Regions from separate parts of the Streptomyces sp. NPDC059788 genome, predicted to be linked through region 1. Evidence: riboswitches for the same ligand, from Rfam matches in the RefSeq annotation. Region 1 holds a riboswitch; each other region holds the start of a gene.
The links. A riboswitch is a leader RNA that binds a small molecule or an ion and turns the genes downstream of it on or off. The one in region 1 is predicted to bind thiamine pyrophosphate.

Region 1 (4,205 bases):
CGACCAAGTACGGGGCAGAGGCTGATGACCGACACAGTTCAGGCAGAAGTGATCATGAGCTTCCTCGTGTCCGAGGAGCTCGCCTTCCGTATCCCGGTGGAGCTGTACTTCGACTGCGCGGACCCCTATGCGGTCAGCTTCACCTTCGACCTTCCCGGCGATGTGCCCGTGACCTGGGCGTTCAGCCGGGAATTGCTGCTGGACGGGCTGAGCAAGCCGTCCGGTGAGGGTGACGTGCGCATCGAGCCGTCCTCCTCCGAACACCTCAGCGACGTCTTCATCGGCCTCCAGGTGGGCGACGAACGGGCGTTGTTCCGCGCCGGTGCGCCGCCGCTGGTGGCCTTCCTCGACCGTACGGACCGACTGGTACCGATCGGGGAGGAAGAGGTGTGCGACACGCTCGAATCGACATTGGACCGCATTCTTTCGGAGGCCCAGAAGGCAGGGTGACCGGCGGCTGTACGGGGATGGCTCGGCACGGCTTCTTCCGGGCCCGTCGCGGCCTCAGCCGCGGCTCCCAGGTGGCGGCGGCGGACCGCTGTCGGCCCGGCCGGGATCTCCGGCCCGCCCAGCCCGCGCGGTCCGCCAAGCCCCCTGACCTTCGCCAGGCCCCATGGTCCGCCCAGTCCCTGCGGTCCACCCGGCCCTTGCGGTCTGCCCGGCCCCGCGGCCCCTCGGGTCCATCCGCCGCGCCTGCCCCGCTCAGCGTTTGCGCCGCCGCCTGCCGCTTCCGGCGCCCCGACCGGCACGCCGTCCCGGACTCCGGCCCGTCGCCCCCCGGTCCGCGGAGACGACCAGCGCGGCCAGCAGCGTGGTCAGCGGTACGGACGCGACCAGGCCGATGCTGCCCACCAGCGTCCGTACGACCTCCTCGGCGACCACCTCGCTGGAGGCGACCGTACCGACACTGCTCTGTGCGATCGAGAACAGCAGGAGCAACGGCAGCGCCGCGCCCGCGTAGGCGAGCACGAGCGTGTTCACGACGGACGCGATGTGGTCGCGCCCGATGCGCATCGCCGAGCTGTAGAGCTTGCGCCAGCCCGCCGACGGGTCGGCCTCCTTCAGCTCCCAGACCGCGGCGGTCTGCGTGACCGTCACGTCGTCGAGCACGCCCAGCGAGCCGATGATGATGCCTGCCAGCAGCAGGCCGCGGATCTCGATGTCGGGGTACAGCCCGTGCACCAGCCCGGTCTGGTCGTCGGTGTTGCCGGTCAGCAGCGCCCACCCGATGAAGAGAGAGCCGAGCAGGCCGATCAGCAGCAGCGAGACGAGCGTGCCCAGTACGGCGACGGACGTACGGGCCGTGAGTCCGTGACACATGTAGAGGGCGACCAGCATGATCGCGCTGCCCCCGACGATGGCGACCACCAGGGGATTCGACCCCTGAAGGATGGCGGGGAGGATGAACAGCGTCAGGACCGCGAAGCTCACGACCAGCGCCACCAGCGCGAGCACCCCGCGCAGCCGTCCGACCACGACGACCGCCGCCGCGAAGATGGCGGCGAGCACCCACATCGGGAAGGTCCGGTCCACGTCGGCGACCGAATACTGGAGATCCTTGGGCGCCTTGGGCGCATAGGCGACCACGACCCCCTGGCCGGCCGTGTAGTGCCGCGTGGCGTCGGGCGTCACGATCGACTCGAACCGCCGGCCCGTGTCCTTGCCGGTGGTCACCTCGATTATCGCCCGTTCGCAGTGCTGTGCCTGGCGTTGGCGTGGGTCCGCGGGGGAGGACGGTTGCTGCTGCGACGGTTGCTGTTGCTGCTGGGCGTGCACGTCCGCGCAGTTCACCTCCTCCACCTTCACCACCTTCGCCTTCTCGGTCTGCTGGTCGAAGCCGACACCGGACGGCTTGTGCCCCGGCGCGCCACCCGGCCACAGGACGACCAGCCCGGCCAGGACCGCGGCGGCGAAAGGGATCAGTACGGCGGCGATGACCTTGCGCAGATGGCGCGAGACGGGGGCGGCGGGGCCGTGGCCATGGCTGTGACTGTGGCCATGACCGAGTCCTGGGCCGGGTCCGGGACCGTGGCCTCCGGGACCATGGCCGTGCGTGAGGTCGGGCCCGTGACGGCCCTGCTCCTGATCGGGCCCGTGCGCGTGCGCCGGGCCGTGAACGGGGTGGTGCGCGGAGTGCGGGGGCTCGTTGCTGGTCACCGCCCGATCATCGCAAGAACTGGCAGGGCCCCCTGTTCACCGCGCCACGACGGCCGCTACCGTGGTGGCACCTTTGCAATCGCGGGAGCTCGGAGCACCGGGCTGAGAGGGCGCTGACCCCCGTACGGAACGTCCGGCCGAAGCCGGGAACGCCGTCACGGACATCGCTGCGTCGACCGCCGAACCTGTTACCGGGTAATGCCGGCGTAGGGAGTGGGTCTTCATGACTCTGCAGGATGCACGCACGCCCGAAAACGGCCAGGGCTCCGCCAAGGAGATCGGCTGGCACAAGGGCTACCTCACCGGATCGCGCCCCGACCTGCGGGTCCCGGTCCGCCGTGTGCACCTCACCAACGGCAAGGACGTGACGCTCTACGACACGTCAGGGCCGTACACCGACCCCAACATCGAAAGCGACGTCCGCCGCGGCCTGGCGCCGCTGCGGGAGAACTGGATCATCGGCCGCGGGGACACCGAGGAGTACGCGGGCCGTCCGCCGCGGCCCGAGGACGACGGCCTCAAGCACACCTCGCCGCGCGGCGGTCTGAAGAACCTCGACGCGGTCTTCCCCGGCCGTCCCCGGCAGCCGCGGCGGGGCCGGGACGGCGCCGCGGTCTCCCAGCTCGCGTACGCGCGGCGCGGCGAGGTCACGGCGGAGATGGAGTACGTCGCGATCCGCGAGAACGTCTCCCCCGAGTTCGTACGGGACGAGATCGCGGCCGGCCGGGCCGTACTGCCCGCCAACGTCAACCACCCGGAGATCGAGCCGATGATCATCGGCAAGAACTTCCTGGTGAAGGTCAACGCGAACATCGGCAACTCCGCCGTCACCTCCTCCATCGAGGAGGAGGTGGAGAAGATGACCTGGGCGACCCGCTGGGGCGCCGACACGGTCATGGACCTGTCCACCGGCCGCAACATCCACACCACCCGTGAGTGGGTGCTGCGCAACTCCCCCGTCCCCATCGGCACCGTCCCCCTCTACCAGGCACTGGAGAAGGTGGACGGCAAGGCCGAGGAGCTGTCCTGGGAGGTGTACAAGGACACGGTCATCGAACAGGCCGAACAGGGCGTGGACTACATGACCGTGCACGCGGGCGTTCTGCTGCGTTACGTCCCCCTGACGGCCCGCCGCAAGACCGGCATCGTCTCGCGCGGCGGGTCGATCATGGCGGCGTGGTGCCTGGCGCACCACAGGGAATCGTTCCTCTACACCCACTTCGAGGAACTCTGCGAGATCCTCGCCTCCTACGACGTCACGTACTCCCTCGGCGACGGCCTGCGCCCCGGCTCCATCGCGGACGCCAACGACGAGGCGCAGTTCGCGGAGCTGCGTACGCTCGGTGAGCTGAACTCGATCGCCAAGCGGCACGGCGTACAGACGATGATCGAGGGGCCGGGACACGTCCCGATGCACAAGATCAAGGAGAACGTCGACCTCCAGCAGGAGATCTGCGAGGAGGCCCCGTTCTACACGCTGGGCCCGCTGACCACCGACATCGCGCCCGCGTACGACCACATCACCTCCGGGATCGGCGCGGCGATGATCGCGTGGTGGGGCACCGCGATGCTCTGTTACGTCACGCCCAAGGAGCACCTGGGCCTGCCGGACCGCGACGACGTCAAGACCGGCGTCATCACCTACAAGATCGCGGCCCACGCGGCGGACCTGGCCAAGGGCCACCCGGGCGCCCAGGAGTGGGACGACGCGCTGTCCGACGCGCGCTTCGAGTTCCGGTGGGAGGACCAGTTCAACCTGGCCCTCGACCCGGACACGGCCCGCGCCTACCACGACCAGACGCTGCCCGCGGAGCCGGCGAAGACGGCGCACTTCTGCTCCATGTGCGGCCCCAAGTTCTGCTCCATGAAGATCAGCAGGAGTATCACGGAGCAGTTCGGTGGCGAGGAGGGCTCGTCCCCGGAGGAGATCGAGGCGGGGATGCTGGAGAAGTCGAAGGAGTTCGCGGCGGCGGGCAACCGCGTCTACCTCCCCCTCGCCGACTGAGGTCACCTGCCCGGCCCTGCCGGGCGACTCCGGCCGCGCCCGT
Region 2 (4,205 bases), on a different contig from region 1:
CAGCAACCCCACAAGCCGCAGAAGAAGAGCGCGGGACGCAACCTCCGGGCCGCCATAGGGGTCGGCGTCGGCCTCGGCGCCGTCATCCTCATCTCGCTCTTCGTCTACAAGCCGCTGTTCGTGGGCGTGATAGTGATCGCGGTGGTCGTGGGCCTGTGGGAGCTGACCTCGCGGCTGTCGGAGCGCAAGGACATCAAGGTGCCGCTGGTGCCGCTCGCGCTCGGCGGTACGGCCATGGTGGTCGCCGGCTACGTGCGGGGCGCGGAGGGTGCCTGGGTGGCGATGGCCCTCACCGCGCTCGCCGTCCTCGTATGGCGCATGACGGAGGCCCCCGAGAACTACCTCCGTGACGTCACGGCAGGCGTCTTCGCGGCGTTCTACGTGCCGTTCCTGGCGACGTTCGTGGCGATGATGCTGGCCGCCGACGACGGGCCGCAGCGCGTCCTGACGTTCCTGCTGCTGACCGTCGTCAGCGACACGGGCGCGTACGCGGTGGGCTGGCGCTTCGGCAAGCACAAGCTCGCGCCGCGCATCAGCCCCGGCAAGACCCGCGAGGGGCTGTTCGGCGCGGTGCTGTTCGCCATGGTCGCGGGCGCGCTGTGCATGGAGCTGATCATCACGGACGGCGCCTGGTGGCAGGGCCTGCTCCTGGGCATCGCCGTCGCGGCCAGCGCGACGCTCGGCGACCTCGGCGAGTCCATGATCAAGCGGGATCTCGGCATCAAGGACATGGGCACGCTGCTGCCCGGCCACGGCGGCATCATGGACCGCCTGGACTCCCTCCTGCCGACCGCCCCGGTCGTCTGGCTCCTGTACGTCATCTTCGTCGGATCCGGCTGACCAGCGGTTTTCCGTACGCGTCCCCGTACGCGTGAGGGGCCCGTCACACCTTGTGGCGGGCCTTTTCGCGCTCCGGGACCGGCCTCCCGTCCGAGCGGCGATCGTCACTTCGTACGTCTGCGACACTGGAAGAACCATGCCTAAGCCCGGAGAACTCACTTTCGTCGCGCCGCGCGGGGCCAAGAAGCCCCCGCGGCACCTTGCTGATCTCACCCCCGCCGAGCGGCGCGAAGCCGTGGCCGCGGCCGGTGAGAAGCCGTTCCGCGCCAAGCAGCTGTCGCAGCACTACTTCGCGCGGTACGCGCACGACCCGGCGGAGTGGACCGACATCCCGGCCGCGGCGCGCGGCAAGCTGGCGTCGGAGCTGCTGCCCGAGCTGATGAGCGTGGTGCGGCACATCTCCTGTGACGACGACACCACCCGTAAGACGCTGTGGAAGCTCCACGACGGCACGCTCGTGGAGTCCGTGCTGATGCGCTACCCGGACCGGGTCACGATGTGCATCTCGTCGCAGGCCGGGTGCGGCATGAACTGCCCGTTCTGCGCGACGGGGCAGGCCGGACTGGACCGGAACCTCTCCACCGCGGAGATCGTTCATCAGATCGTCGACGGCATGCGGGCGCTGCGCGACGGTGAGGTGCCGGGCGGGCCGGCCCGGCTGTCCAACATCGTCTTCATGGGCATGGGCGAGCCGCTGGCGAACTACAAGCGGGTCGTGGGCGCGATCCGGCGGCTGACCGACCCCGAGCCCGACGGCGTGGGGCTGTCCCAGCGCGGCATCACGGTGTCCACGGTCGGTCTCGTCCCGGCGATGCTGCGGTTCGCGGACGAGGGCCTGAAGTGCCGGCTCGCGGTGTCGCTCCACGCACCCGACGACGAGCTGCGCGACACGCTCGTACCGGTCAACACGCGCTGGAAGGTGCGCGAGGTGCTGGACGCCGCCTGGGAGTACGCGGAGAAGTCCGGCCGCCGGATCTCGATCGAGTACGCCCTGATCCGCGACATCAACGACCAGGCCTGGCGCGGGGACCTCCTGGGCCGACTGCTCAAGGGCAAGCGCGTCCATGTGAACCTGATCCCGCTGAACCCGACGCCCGGTTCGAAGTGGACCGCCTCGCGCCCCGAGGACGAGAAGGCGTTCGTCGAGGCCATCGCCGCGCACGGAGTGCCGGTGACCGTCCGCGACACGCGCGGGCAGGAGATCGACGGCGCCTGCGGGCAGCTCGCGGCCTCGGAGCGCTGACCGCCCGCTGGTACTGTGTGATCGAACAAATGCACATTCCGACAGGGGAGCGCCACAGCGCTGAGAGTGCGGCAGTGTCACGGACCGAGCGTCACGGACACCGAGGTGCCGCAGACCCTTGAACCTCGCCCGGGTCATTCCGGGTAGGAAGTTCGGTCGTCACTCATGCTGTTGCGCCCCATCCGGCCTTCCTCGTGAAGCGCCGGGTGGGGCCGCGTCTCTTCCTGGCCAGCCAGGAGGAATCCAGTGAGCACCACCAGAAGGATCACCGTCACGGCGCTGGCCGCCGCGGCCGGCATGACGGCGCTCGCCGCGTGCGGCTCGGGCGGCGGCGGCAGTACGGACCCCAAGACGGTCACGCTCGTCAGCCACGACTCCTTCAACGTCTCCAAGTCCGTGCTGGAGGAGTTCACCCGGCAGACCGGCTACAAGGTCAACGTGCTCAAGGGCGGGGACGCGGGCAAGGCCGTCAACCAGGCGATCCTCTCCAAGGGCAACCCGCAGGGCGACGTCTTCTTCGGGATCGACAACACACTGCTGTCGCGTGGCCTGAAGGAGGGGCTCTTCACCCCGTACGAGGCCAAGGGGCTGGCGAGCGTCCCCGGAGAGCTGCAGCTCGACAAGGCGGAGCACCGGGTGACGCCGGTGGACTACGGCGACACCTGCGTCAACTACGACCGCGCCTACTTCGCCGAACACAAGATCGCGCCGCCGCGGACCTTCGACGACCTGCTCAAGCCCGAATACAAGGGACTGCTCGTCACCGAGAACTCCGCCACGTCGTCGCCCGGCCTTGCCTTCCAGCTCGGCACCATCGCCGAATACGGTGAATCCGGCTGGCAGGACTACTGGAAGAAGCTCAAGGCCAACGGCGTAGAGGTCGTGGACGGCTGGGAGCAGGCGTACAACGAACGCTTCTCGGGCTCCGCGGCAGGCAAGGGCAAGGGCGACAAGCCCCTGGTGGTCTCGTACGCCTCCAGCCCGCCCGTCGAGGTGCTCGGCAAGAAGCCCGAGCCCAAGGAAGCGCCGACGGGTGTCGCGACCGGTACGTGCTTCCGGCAGATCGAGTTCGCCGGCCTGCTCAAGGGCGCCAAGAACGACAAGGGCGGCAAGGCGCTGCTGGACTTCCTGCTGAGCAAGAAGTTCCAGGAGGACGTCCCGCTCCAGATGTTCGTCAACCCGGCGCGTACGGACGCCAAGGTGCCCGAACTGTTCACCAAGTACGGCGAGAAGATCGACAAGCCGGAGACGGTGGCTCCGGACGCCATCACAAAGAACCGCGAACAATGGATCAAGCAGTGGTCCTCGCTCGTCCTGAAGTAACCGGCCGCGAGAAGCGGGCACGGCGCTCACGGGGACGGGGAACGGCCTCGCGGCTGGCTCTGATGGCCCTGCCGCTCGCCTTCTTCGCGCTCTTCTTCGCCTACCCCGTCGCCGCGATCGTCGGGCGCGGGCTGAAGGACGGCGGACAGTGGCAGCTGGGCCGGGCCGGGGAAGTGCTCTCCGACCCGGACGTCCTGCACGTGCTGTGGTTCACCGTCTGGCAGGCGGCGGCATCGACCGGGCTCACGCTGCTGATCGCGCTCCCCGGCGCATACGTCTTCGCGCGCTTCGAATTCCCCGGAAAGAGGCTGCTGCGGTCGGTGGTCGCGGTGCCGTTCGTCCTGCCCACGGTGGTGGTGGGCTCGGCGTTCCTGGCGCTGGTCGGGCGCGGCGGCGTACTGGACGACCTGTGGGGCGTACGGCTGGACACGTCGGTGTGGGCGATCCTGCTGGCGCACGTCTTCTTCAACTACGCCGTGGTCGTACGGACCGTCGCCGGCCTCTGGGGACAGCTCGACCCGCGGCAGGAGGAAGCGGCCCGGGTGCTCGGCGCGTCCCGCTGGAGCGCCTGGCGGCGGGTGACGCTGCCCGCTCTGGCGCCGGCCGTCGCGGCGGCCGCTCTGATGGTCTTCCTCTTCACCTTCACCTCCTTCGGGGTGGTGCAGATCCTGGGCGGGCCGAAGTTCTCCACTCTGGAAGTGGAGATCTACCGGCAGACCGCCGATTTCCTGGACCTCCCGACGGCCGCCGTCCTCACCCTGCTGCAGTTCGCCGCCGTGCTCGCATTGCTGGCGCTGCA
Region 3 (4,205 bases), on a different contig from region 1:
GATCAGCTGGAAGTTGTGCGGGTTGCGGATGCCCAGTCCGGAGCCGATGGGGGAGCCCAGCGGCATGATCGCGGCGCAGCCCACGTCCTCCAGCCGGCGGGCCAGCACCGGGTCGTCGTTGGTGAACGGCAGCACCGTGAACCCGTCGTCCACCAGGGTCTCCGCGGCGTCCAGCAGCTCGACCGGGTCCGGCAGCAGGGTGCGCTCGTCGGCGACCACCTCCACCTTGATCCAGTCGGTGCCGAGCGCCTCGCGGGCCAGCCGGGCGGTGAGGACGGCCTCGCCCGCGGTGAAGCAGCCCGCCGTGTTCGGCAGCACGCGGATGTCGTGCCGCTCCAGCAGGGACAGCACCGAGCCGTGCACGGTCGGGTCCAGACGGCGCATGGCGACCGTCGTCAGCTCCGTGCCGGAGGCGAGCAGTGCCCGCTCCAGGATGTCGAGGCTGGGCGCCCCGCCGGTGCCCATGATCAGGCGCGAGTCGAAGGTGGTGTCGGCGATGGTGAGGAGATCGTCGGCCATGGTGTACGGATCAGCCTCCCTGGACCGCGGTGAGGACCTCGACGCGGTCGCCGTCGCCGACCGGGGTGGCGGGCCACTGGCCGCGCGGCACCACGGCCTCGTTGACGGCGGCCGCCACGCCGCCGGCGGCGGAGGTCAGTCCGGCGACGAGCCGGTCCAGGGTGAGCCCGCCGGGGAACTCGCGGGGCTCGCCGTTCACGGAGACGGTGATGGGCGTGGGGGGCGTGGTGACGGTCATACGGGCTGCTCCTGGGAAGCGGGGACGGGGGCGGGCGCGGAGCCCGGCCGGACACCGAAGGCCGGGAAGGGGCCGGACGGCTTCGGCGCGAAGCGGTCCGGGGCGAACGGCCGCGCCTCCTGCGGCAGCGGGCCGCCGGACAGCGCCGCCGCCATCGCGTCGCCCGTGACGGGCGTCAGCAGCACCCCGTTGCGGTGGTGCCCGGTCGCCAGCAGCAGGCCGGGCAGTGCGGTCGGGCCGAGCAGCGGCGCGTTGTCGGGCGAGCCGGGGCGCAGCCCGGCGCGGGTCTCGACCAGCGGCAGTTCGGTGATGCCGGGGACCAGTTCGTGGGCGTCCCGCAGCAGTTCGTACACCCCGCCCGCGGTGACCGTGGTGTCCCAGCCCAGTTCCTCGCTGGTGGCGCCGACCACCAGCTCGCCGTTCTCGCGCGGTACGAGGTAGAGCGGGCCGCCGCGCACCACGGCCCGTACGGTGCGGGACAGGAACGGTACGCCGCCGGGCAGGCCGTCCGGCATCCGCAGCCGCAGCACCTGGCCCTTGACCGGGCGGACCGGCGGCAGCACGTCCTCGGGGACGCCCGCCAGCTGCCCGCTGCGGCTGCCCGCGGCGAGCACGACCTGACCGGCCGCGATCCGGCTGCCGTCGGCCAGCTCGGCGCCGGTGGCGCGGCCCCGCTCGACGGTCAGCCGCTCGGCGTTGGTGCGGTGGAAGGCGACCCCGGCCCGTTCGCAGGCGGCGAGCAGCGCGGCGGCCAGCCGGCGCGGGTCCACCTGATGGTCCCCGTCCACGCGCAGCCCGCCGCGCACGCCCGGCGCGAGCATCGGCTCCAGGCGCCGGCATTCGCGCCCGGTCAGCCACTCGGACTCCAGCCCGCTGCGGCGCTGGAGGGCGTGCAGGTCGCGCAGATGCGCGCGGTCGTCGGCGTCCAGCGCGACGGCCAGGGTGCCGCACCGGCGGTAGCCGAGGTCCAGGCCGCTCGCCTCCGTCAGCTCGGCGGCGAAGTCCGGATAGCGGCGTGCGGAGGCCAGGTTGAGGCCGAGCAGGGTCTGCTCGCCGTAGTGCAGCTCGGTGACGGCGGCCAGCATTCCGGCCGCGACCTGGGCGGCGCCGCCGCCCGGCGCCGGGTCGGCGACGGCGGTGCGCAGTCCGAGCAGGGCCGCCCGCCAGGCGGTGACCAGGCCGATGATGCCGCCGCCGATGACGAGCACGTCCGGGTGCGGGCCGCCGGCCCCGGGGGCGGCGTGCTGTGCGGACGGCTTCGCGGATCGGGGTACGGACGGCTTCGCGGATCGGGGTACGGACGGCTTCTCGGACTGCGGTACGGGGGGCGGCTCCGCCGACGGCCGTACGGATGTCTGTGCAGGTGGATGCATGGGCGTCCAGCTCCTCCCTTCGCCGGAATGACCCGGATCAGGTTCGTACGGTCGGAGGCCGCGACAGCCTCCCTCTCAGCCCGGTCGCGTCCGGGCTCCCGCGAGTGCGTTCACCGGCAACCCTAGTACGGGCCGCCGACGCGCCGTAAGGGAGCGCCGGGCCGGGGGACGCGGGTTCCGGGCCGGTCCCCGCGGGTGACGGGCCGTGACGGTGTGTCATAGATCTCGTTGCGGGATGCTCCTGCTCGCGAGACACACCGCCCTAGAGTGATCGGGTGAGCGAGCAGACCCAGTCCCAGGACACTGACCGCGCGCGCCAGGACCGCGACGAGCGCGTCGCCGAACGGGCCCGTCGTGTCGTCATCGTGGGCGCCGGCCTGGCCGGCGTGCAGACCGCCGTCGCCCTGCGAGAGCAGGGCTGGCGCGGCGAGATCGCGGTGCTCGGCGACGAGCCGCACCGGCCGTACGACCGCCCGCCGCTGTCCAAGGCCGTGCTGCTCGGCAAGGCCGACGGCTCTACCTTCGACGTCGACTTCGAGGCGCTCGGCATCGACCTGCTCCTGGGGCGGCACGCCACCGGGCTCGCCGCAGCCTCCCGGGTGGTCGAGACGGAGGCCGGTCCGCTCCCGTACGACCACCTGGTGATCGCCACCGGCGCCGAGCCGGTGACCCTGCCCGGCTGCGACGGACTGCCGGACGTCCACGTCCTGCGCACCCTCGACGACGCCGAGCGGCTGCGGCCCGTACTGACCGGGCAGCGCGAGGTCGTGGTGGTCGGCGCGGGCTGGATCGGCGCGGAGTTCACCACCGCCGCGCGCGAGGCCGGCTGCCGGGTGACCGTCGTCGAGGCCGCCGACCGGCCGCTCGCCGGCGCGCTGCCCGCCGAGGTCGCCGCCCCCATGGCCGCCTGGTACGCGGACAGCGGCGCCGAACTGCGCACCGGGGCCCGGGTCGCCGCCCTCACCGAGGGCACGGTGACGCTCGCCGACGGCGCGACGCTCGCCGCGGACGCCGTCGTCGTCGGCATCGGCGCCCGGCCCTCGACCTCCTGGCTGGCCGGCTCCGGCGTCGAGCTGTCGCCCGAGGACCGCTCCATCCTGGCCGACGAGCGGCTGCGCACCTCCCTGCCCGACGTGTACGCGGTCGGCGACTGCGCCTCCTTCCCGTCCGCCCGCTACGGCAGCCGCCTCCTGGTCCACCACTGGGACAACGCCATGCACGGGCCGCGCAGCGTCGCCGCCACCATCGTCCGCGGCGAGGCGGAGGGCCCGGTCTACGACCCGGTCCCGTACTTCTGGTCCGAGCAGTTCGGCCGCTTCGTGCAGTACGCCGGGCACCACGCCGACGCCGACGAGACGATCTGGCGCGGCGACCCGGAAAGCGCCGCCTGGTCGGTGATCTGGCTGCGCGACGGCGTGCTCGTCGCGCTGCTGGCGGTCGGCCGGCCGCGCGACCTCGCCCAGGGGCGCAAGCTCATCGAGCGGGGCGCGGTACTGGACCGGCAGCTCGTGGCGGACGCGTCCGTACCGCTGAAGTCGGCGGCTGTCTGAGGCGGTCCGCGGTGGGCCTGGGCGGCCCGGAAGCCGGGCCCGGGGCCCGGTGGGCGGGTGCGGACCGAGGTGCGTTCGGGTGCTGTGGGCTGCGCCGATGGCGATGCCCCGCTACCGGCTGTCAGTGCGAGGTGGCAGGCTTGTCCTGTGACCGAGATTGACGCAAAGATCGATGGACTCGTGCCCGCCTGGCTCACCCTCCCCGACATCGCCGAGATGATCGGCGTCGAGGTGACGCGTGTGCGGCAGCTGGTGAAGGAGGGCCAGCTGATCGCGGTGCGCCGTGGCGAGAACCGTGCCCTGCATGTGCCGGCCGACTTCATCAAGGAAGGCAAGGTCGTCAAGGGCCTCGTCGGGACCCTCACGCTCCTGCGGGACGACGGCTTCGCCGACGACGAGATGCTGGAGTGGCTCTTCACCGCGGACGAGACCCTGCCCGGCACCCCCGCCCAGGCCCTGCGTGAGAATCGCGGTACGGAGGTGAAGCGCCGAGCCCAGGCGCTCGCCGTGTAGGAGCGCCCGACC

Region 2: it holds a riboswitch for thiamine pyrophosphate, as region 1 does, so the genes downstream of both, ACFV57_RS12235 (thiamine ABC transporter substrate binding subunit) here and thiC (phosphomethylpyrimidine synthase ThiC) in region 1, are expected to answer to the same signal.
Region 3: it holds a riboswitch for thiamine pyrophosphate, as region 1 does, so the genes downstream of both, thiO (glycine oxidase ThiO) here and thiC (phosphomethylpyrimidine synthase ThiC) in region 1, are expected to answer to the same signal.

The regions. Positions count from the first base shown of each region.
Region 1 is NZ_JBHWHY010000062.1:18,641-22,845, forward strand. Features, by position in the region: gene ACFV57_RS37375 (SsgA family sporulation/cell division regulator) at 25-450, shown strand; gene ACFV57_RS37380 (YibE/F family protein) at 703-2,157, opposite strand; TPP riboswitch at 2,229-2,387, shown strand; gene thiC (phosphomethylpyrimidine synthase ThiC) at 2,381-4,162, shown strand.
Region 2 is NZ_JBHWHY010000011.1:74,144-78,348, forward strand. Features, by position in the region: gene ACFV57_RS12225 (phosphatidate cytidylyltransferase) at 1-840, shown strand, start outside; gene rlmN (23S rRNA (adenine(2503)-C(2))-methyltransferase RlmN) at 977-2,083, shown strand; TPP riboswitch at 2,117-2,251, shown strand; gene ACFV57_RS12235 (thiamine ABC transporter substrate binding subunit) at 2,330-3,406, shown strand; gene ACFV57_RS12240 (ABC transporter permease) at 3,469-4,205, shown strand, end outside.
Region 3 is NZ_JBHWHY010000038.1:5,947-10,151, reverse strand. Features, by position in the region: gene ACFV57_RS29390 (thiazole synthase) at 1-519, opposite strand, end outside; gene thiS (sulfur carrier protein ThiS) at 530-757, opposite strand; gene thiO (glycine oxidase ThiO) at 754-1,965, opposite strand; TPP riboswitch at 2,127-2,242, opposite strand; gene ACFV57_RS29375 (NAD(P)/FAD-dependent oxidoreductase) at 2,406-3,680, shown strand; gene ACFV57_RS29370 (Rv2175c family DNA-binding protein) at 3,828-4,193, shown strand.